Regions from separate parts of the Nocardiopsis sp. iso_25 genome, predicted to be linked through region 2. Evidence: riboswitches for the same ligand, from Rfam matches in the RefSeq annotation. Region 2 holds a riboswitch; each other region holds the start of a gene.
What was found. Region 2 has a riboswitch for cobalamin ahead of metE (5-methyltetrahydropteroyltriglutamate--homocysteine S-methyltransferase). Riboswitches for the same ligand answer to the same signal wherever they lie in the genome.
Positions count from the first base shown of each region.

Region 1: it holds a riboswitch for cobalamin, as region 2 does, so the genes downstream of both, AC0VX6_RS11830 (ABC transporter substrate-binding protein) here and metE (5-methyltetrahydropteroyltriglutamate--homocysteine S-methyltransferase) in region 2, are expected to answer to the same signal.
Region 3: it holds a riboswitch for cobalamin, as region 2 does, so the genes downstream of both, AC0VX6_RS11920 (nitrite reductase) here and metE (5-methyltetrahydropteroyltriglutamate--homocysteine S-methyltransferase) in region 2, are expected to answer to the same signal.

Region 1 covers NZ_CM149667.1:2,743,243-2,745,493, reverse strand. The annotation lists gene AC0VX6_RS11835 (FecCD family ABC transporter permease) at 1-341, opposite strand, end outside; gene AC0VX6_RS11830 (ABC transporter substrate-binding protein) at 338-1,372, opposite strand; cobalamin riboswitch at 1,432-1,645, opposite strand; gene AC0VX6_RS11825 (PPOX class F420-dependent oxidoreductase) at 1,791-2,222, shown strand.
Region 2 covers NZ_CM149667.1:1,801,026-1,803,276, forward strand. The annotation lists gene AC0VX6_RS07850 (polysaccharide deacetylase family protein) at 1-322, opposite strand, end outside; cobalamin riboswitch at 603-763, shown strand; gene metE (5-methyltetrahydropteroyltriglutamate--homocysteine S-methyltransferase) at 929-2,251, shown strand, end outside.
Region 3 covers NZ_CM149667.1:2,767,243-2,769,493, reverse strand. The annotation lists gene nhaC (Na+/H+ antiporter NhaC) at 1-143, shown strand, start outside; gene AC0VX6_RS11925 (CsbD family protein) at 336-503, opposite strand; cobalamin riboswitch at 880-1,087, shown strand; gene AC0VX6_RS11920 (nitrite reductase) at 1,142-2,074, shown strand; gene AC0VX6_RS11915 (precorrin-8X methylmutase) at 2,071-2,251, shown strand, end outside.

The DNA.
Region 1 (2,251 bases), 940 kb from region 2:
ACCAGCACGGCGACCGCACCGGTGGAGGCCCCCGAGGACACCCCGAGCACGAAGGGGTCCGCCAGCGGGTTGCGCAGCAGGGACTGCATGACCGCCCCGCACAGCGCCAGCCCCGCCCCGCACACCGCGGCGAGCAGGGTGCGGGGCATGCGCAGGTCCCACACGATGCCCTCGCGCAGCGGCGACAGGCCGCTCTCCCCGAACCCCAGCCGCGCGGCGACCGACCTCCAGACCTCGGCCGTGGTGATGTCGGCGGGGCCGATGGTCACCGCCACCGAGACCGACACGGCCAGGAGCACCAGTCCACCGCAGGAGAGCAGCGCCAGACGCGCACCGCTCACCGGCCGAGCCCGAGGCCGCGCAGACCCCCGGCGACCTGCTCGATCCCCTCGACCGTGCGGATCGAGGGGTTCATGGCCTGGCCGCTGAGCAGGACGTAGCGTTCCTCGCGCACGGCGGTGAGGTTGCTCGTGGCGGGGTTGGACTCCAGGAACGCGATCTTGGCGTCGGCGGACTCCGCGGTCTGGGAGTCGCGGGTCAGGTCGCCGAGGACGATGACGTCGGGGTCGCGGTCGGCGACGGTCTCCCAGTTGATCTGGGGCCACTCGTCGTGGGTGTCGTCGAAGGCGTTGCGCGCGCCGACCGCGCGGGTGATGGCGCCGGGGGCGCCGCAGCAGCCCGCGAGGTAGGGCGACTGGGAGTTGGCGAACCAGTACATGAGGGAGACGCCGGAGGCGTCCAGGTCCGAGGTGGCCGCCGCCACCCGCCCCTCCAGTTCGGCGACCAGCTCCTCCCCGCGTTCCTCGACCCCGAACAGCAGGGCCAGGTCGCGGATCTCGCCGTACACGGCGTCGAGGGTGAGGGGTTCGCTGCGCGAGCCGTCCCCCCCGCTGTCGTTGTCCTTGCCGGTGGCGCAGTCGGTCGGGGAGACGTAGGTGGGCACGCCCAGATCCTCGAACTGCTCGCGGGTGGCGACACCGCCCGTGCCGAGCGTGGAGACGAAGGAGGCGGTCACGAAGTCCGGTTCGGCGTCCAGGACCACCTCGAAGGAGGGGGCGTTGTCAGCCAGGCGGGGGATGCCCCCGTTGGCCTCCTCCAGCCCCTCCATGATCGGATCGGTCCAGGTGGCGGTGCCGACGAGGCGGTCCGCCAGCCCCAGGGAGAGCAGGATCTCGGTACTGCCCTGGTTGAGGGAGACGACGCGCTCGGGCGGGGCGTCGACGCCCACCCGGTGCCCGCAGTTGTCGACCGTACGGGCGCCGGCGGCGGCCTCCCCCTCACCGCTCCCCCCTTCCGGGGAGGGGGCGCAGGCGGTGAGCAGCAGGGCGGAGGCGAGCAGGAGGGGAAGGGGGCGCGGGGCGCGACGCAGCATGGGCATGCCTTGGATGTCGGGGCTCGAACGCGGAGCCTGGCACGGGACGCCTCCGCGCACTCGACGCGGAGGGGCCAGCAGGTCTTCGGACTCGGGTTCGTCCGGACGGGATGCCTTCCCAGGTCGGTGCCGCCTCGACGCCGTGGTCTCCGCGGCCTCCGCCCCAGTGGCGTGAGTACCCCGCCCGTCCCCCTCACCGCTGCGCGTCAGTTCCGGATTCGCACCGGATTCCCTGACCACGTACGTGGTACGACTGGCCCCGGCAGACTATCAAGGCCCCCTCGGCCCTTCGCCGCCGGAAGGCGCACAGGGGCCACGCGGTGAGGACCGCGCCGTCGCGCGCTCCCGGGGATAGGCTCGTGACCGGCCGCACACGGCCCCGCACCACCAGCACCCGGCTGAGAGGGGTTTTCCGGAGATGACCGAGACGACGTTCGACCCGCGCGCACTGCTCGCCCGGAGCAGGCTCGGCGTCCTGGCCACCATCAAGGCGGACGGCCGCCCCCAGCTCTCCCCCGTACAGCCCTTCTACGACGCCGAGACCGACCTCCTCCACGTCTCCATGACCGAGGGCCGGGCCAAGACCGCCAACCTGCGCCGCGACCCGCGCGCCACGCTCCAGGTCACCAGTGCCGACGGCTGGGCATGGGCCACCGCCGAGGGCGTGGCCACCCTCACCGGGCCGGGCACCGACCCGCACGGCCCCGATGTCGAGGCGCTGGTGGACTACTACCGCCTCGCCGCCGGCGAGCACCCCGACTGGGAGGAGTACCGGTCGGTCATGGTCTCCGACCGCAGGGTGCTCATGACCATGCCCGTGGACCACGTGTACGGCGAGAAGATCCGCTGACCGCACGGACGGGGCGGCCCGGGCCGACC
Region 2 (2,251 bases):
GCACCTCGTCGGTCAGCTCGCGCTCCAGGAAGTCGGCCAGCGGCTCGGCGTTGGGGATCACCGGGTAGGTCACCGAGACGGAGATCTCCCCGTCGTAGGGCAGCTCGGCCTCCTCCACGCCCGCCACGGCGGCCGCGTCCACCTCGGTGAGCCCGTCGGGCTCGCCGGAGGCCGGGGGAGGCGGCTCGCTCTCGGAGAGCGGCGCTCCCTGCGTCCGCGGCCCTGGCTCGGGCTCTCCGGAGGAGCGGGTGGCGAACAACACCATGCCCGCCAGGACCGCCAGGGCTACCACGACCGTGATCAGGGGGTGGTCCGGTGCCATGGCGAGGCGGGACTGCTTATTCACGAGGGAATCTCCACGTTCATCGCTCAGACGAACGTCCGCGGGGAGCAGAGAGGGCTCACCCGCGCAACGCTTGACTTCGTGTGTGACGCCGGCCGAAGGACGGGGGTTCTCACCGTCCGGACCGTGCGCATGGGGCCGCACGCCGGGTGCATGGGCGAAGGGGGCCCTCCCTATACTTGCAGCCGTGGAAGGTACATGATCCACCCCCGCGTCCCGGGCCCGGCCCGGAACGAACGGGGCGGAACCATGTCGCAAGAGGGAACCCGGTGCGAGTCCGGGACTGCCCCGCAGCGGTATGGGGGAACGAACGCCGCCATGAGCACTGGTAGTGCCGGTCGCCGAGACCGGAAACCGGGAAGCGGCGGCCAGTAGGAGGAGCGGTGTCCGCACCGCCCGCGCCCCCGAGTCCGAAGACCTGCCTCCACCCGGCGACGCACCCGCGGCGCCGGCGGTCCCGCGCCCCGAGGGAGGGCCGGAGGCGGTGGCAGGTCCGGTGCGCGCCCGCGGCGCGTCCGTCGGCGTGCCCGCCCCTCTTCTCCTCCCCGCGGCCGGTACCCGGCTTTCGACGAGGGAGAGAAGCTCATGACCACGACCCCCGCGCCTTCCGCGGCCCCGGGCGGACCACGTCCCTCCGTGCGCTCGACCGTGCACGGCTACCCGCGCATCGGCCCCGACCGCGAGCTCAAGCGCGCCTGCGAGTCCCACTGGAGGGGCCGCACCACCGCCCGGGAACTGGACGGGGTCGCCGCCGACCTGCGCCTGGGCGTCTACGCCCAGCTGCGCGAGGCCGGTGTCGACGACATCCCCTCCAACACGTTCTCCTACTACGACCACGTGCTGGACACCGCGGTCCTGTTCGACCTGGTCCCCTCCCGCTTCGCCCCGCCCGCCGCGGCGCCGGACCGCGAGGAGGAGCTGCGCCGCTACTTCGCGCTCGCCCGCGGCGAGCAGGGCGCCCCTCCGCTGGAGATGACCAAGTGGTTCGACACGAACTACCACTACCTGGTCCCCGAGCTCTCGCCCGGCACGCGTCCGCGCCTGGTGGGCGACAAGCCCGTCGCCGAGTTCCGTGAGGCCGCCGAGGCGGGCTTCCACACCCGCCCGGTCCTGGTCGGCCCGCTCACCTTCCTGCTGCTGGCCAAGCCCGCCGACGGCGCCCCCGAGGGCTGGGAACCGGTCCAGCTGCTCGACCAGCTCCTGGACGCCTACGCCCAGCTCCTCGGCGACCTGCGGGCCGCGGGCGCCACCGAGGTCCAGCTGGACGAGCCGATCCTGGCCACCGACGAGGGCCGCGCCGCCGTCGGCCACCTGGAGCGCGCCTACCAGCGCCTGGGCGCGGTCACCGACCGGCCCTCCCTGCTGGTGTCCACCTACTTCGGCTCCATCGGCTCCGCGGCCCTGCGCGTCCTCAAGGAGTCCGCGGTCGAGGCGGTCGGCCTGGACCTGGTCACCGACGACGAGGGCGTGGACGACCTGGTGCGGATCTCCGGCCTGGGCGCCACCCGCCTGGTCGCGGGCGTGGTGGAGGGACGCAACGTCTGGCGCACCGACATCCCGGCCGCCGTCGCCGCGCTCGGCACCCTGCTGGCCCTCACCGACGAGCTGACCGTGAGCACCTCCTGCTCCCTGCTGCACGTGCCCCTGGACCTGGACGCCGAGACCTCCCTGGCCCCCGAGCTGCGCGGGGCCCTGGCCTTCGCCCGGCAGAAGGCCCGGGAGACGGCTCTGCTCGGCCGCGTGCTGTCCGAGGGGGCCGAGGCCGAGTACACCGGTCGGGGCGGCGTCCGTCCCCCCGCCTTCACCGACGCGCGCGTGCGCGCCCGCCTCGACGCCCTGGGCCCGGACGCCTACGAGCGCCCGCGGGAGCGCGGCAGGCCCACCGACACCCCGCTCACCACGACCACC
Region 3 (2,251 bases), 970 kb from region 2:
TGGCCAACTTCGAGTTCCTGCCGTGGGCGGTGTTCAACTGGGGCGGTTTCCTGTTCTCCGCCCTGATCGCCTTCCTGGCACCGCTGACGCGGGGCTTCGGCATCCGCCGCATCGAACCGGAGCAGGAGCGCTCCACGACGTGAGCCCCGCCCGGGGCGGCCACGCGAAAGGGGAGCGGAGCACGTGCGAGGCACGTGCTCCGCTCCCCTCGGGCGTGAGGCGGCCGGGTCGGCGGCCCCGGCGGGGCGGGGGCTCGCGGCCCTCCCCGTCCGGCCGGCCGGGCGGGAGGCGCCCGCTGGCAGGGGGCCGTTCGCGACCGTCCGCGAAGGCGGCACCTACCGGCCCTTCTTCATGTCCTCCTTGCCCTGGCGCAAGCGCCCCTTGGCCATCTCGGCGCGTCCCTCGTTCTTCATGCGGTCGTTGCCGGTGGCCTTGCCGGTGGTCTCCTTGGCCTTGCCCTTGACCATCTCGGCCTGGCTGCGACCCTTCTCACTGGCGCTCATGCTCTTCCTCCTTCGGTGGTCCCCGTGAGAGCGGCGTACTGGTGTGAACCGCCCTTGACCCGTCCCACTGCCCGAAACAGGAAACCCTAAAATCCCCGCAAAGCCCCCGTAAGGCTCCACACCCGCCGTCACCACCGCTGTCGCGCTCGAACACGTACCGGAATCAGGCCCGAAAACACGCGCCGCCGCGGGCCGGGGCACCGCCGCTTTCGGTCGCGGACAGCCCCGCGGGGCGCCTTTCGGCGCCGTGTGCCAGGGCGCCGCCTCCGGGAGCGGGCCGCGTTCGCGGGCCTCCGGACTCCGCCACGGCGCCCGGGGCGGCGCCGGTCCGCGGCCCTTGGAGGGAAGGCCCCCGGACCTGGCCCGGGAGGGGAACGGTACCCTCGTCGAGCCAGTCGAACTCCACCTCGTGGGGCAGGGAACCCGGTGCGAATCCGGGACTGACGCGCAGCGGTGAGGGTGACGGGCGGGCACGCCCCGGGGACGCGGTTCCCCGGGACAGCCACTGGAGCGCAACGCTCCGGGAAGGCGCTCCGCACCGGTCGATCCCGAGTCCGAAGACCTGCTGGCGCTGGCGGTGACGGGCCGCCAGGTCGACCGCGGACCCCGCGAACGGGTCCCTGACCAGAAGGACGCGCATGCCCCCGATGGGTTCCCCATCCCCATCCCCCACCGTCCGCGCCCGGCGCGACCGCTGCCCGGGCGCCCTGCGGCCCTGGCCCGCAGACGACGGGCTGCTGGTGCGGCTCCGGCTCGTCGGCGGCAGGCTTCCCGTCCGTTCGCTGCGCGCCCTGGCCGCCGTGGCCCAGGAGTACGGCGACGGCCGGATCCACGTCACCGGCCGGGCCAACGTGCAGCTGCGCGCCCTGCCCGGAGACGGGGGGCGGCTGTCCCCCGAGGTGCTCCGGGCCCTGGAGGGGACAGGCCTGCTGCCCTCGCCCTCCCACGAACTGGTCCGCAACGTCATGGTCTCCCCGTGCACGGGACTGGCGGGCGGGAAGGCAGACCTGCGCCCCGTGGCCGCCGAGCTGGACACTCTGCTGTGCGCCGAACCGCACCGCGCCGCCCTGCCCGGCCGCTTCCTCTTCGCCCTGGACGACGGAAGCGGCGACCTGCTGGAGCGCCCCTGCGACCTGGGGCTCGTCGCCCTCGACGCGCACACCGCCCAGCTCAGGGTCGGCGAGCACTGGGGCCCGCTGACGCCGCTGGACGAGGCCGCGGCCGCGCTCGTGCACCTCGCCGACCGGTTCCTGGAGCGGCGCGTCGACGGCCCCGACGCCCCCTGGCACGTCGCCGAACTCCCCTCGCCCCTGACCGACCCGGCACCGCCGGACCCGCGGCTGCCCGACCGCGCGCCGCCGCTGCCGTACGGCCTACTGCCCGGGATCGGACGGCACGTCCCCGTGTCCGAGGACGGCCTGGACCGGGCCGCCGCCGAAGCGCTCGCCGCCGAAGCCGTCGGGGCCGGTTCCGGCGAACTCGTCGTCACGCCGTGGCGAGCCGTGCTCGTTCCCGGAGGGCACGGTCTCGTTCCCGGACAGCCCGACCACGTCCCCGGGGAGGCGCGGTGACCTCCCCCAGAAGACCGAACCGGCACTACGGGTACGTCGACGACGGTCCCGCCATCTACGCCGACTCCTTCGCCACCATCCGGCGCGAGGCCCGGCTCGACCACCTGCCCGCCAACGCCGAGCGGCTCGCCGTGCGGATGATCCACGGCACCGGTCAGGTCGACCTCGCCGACGACC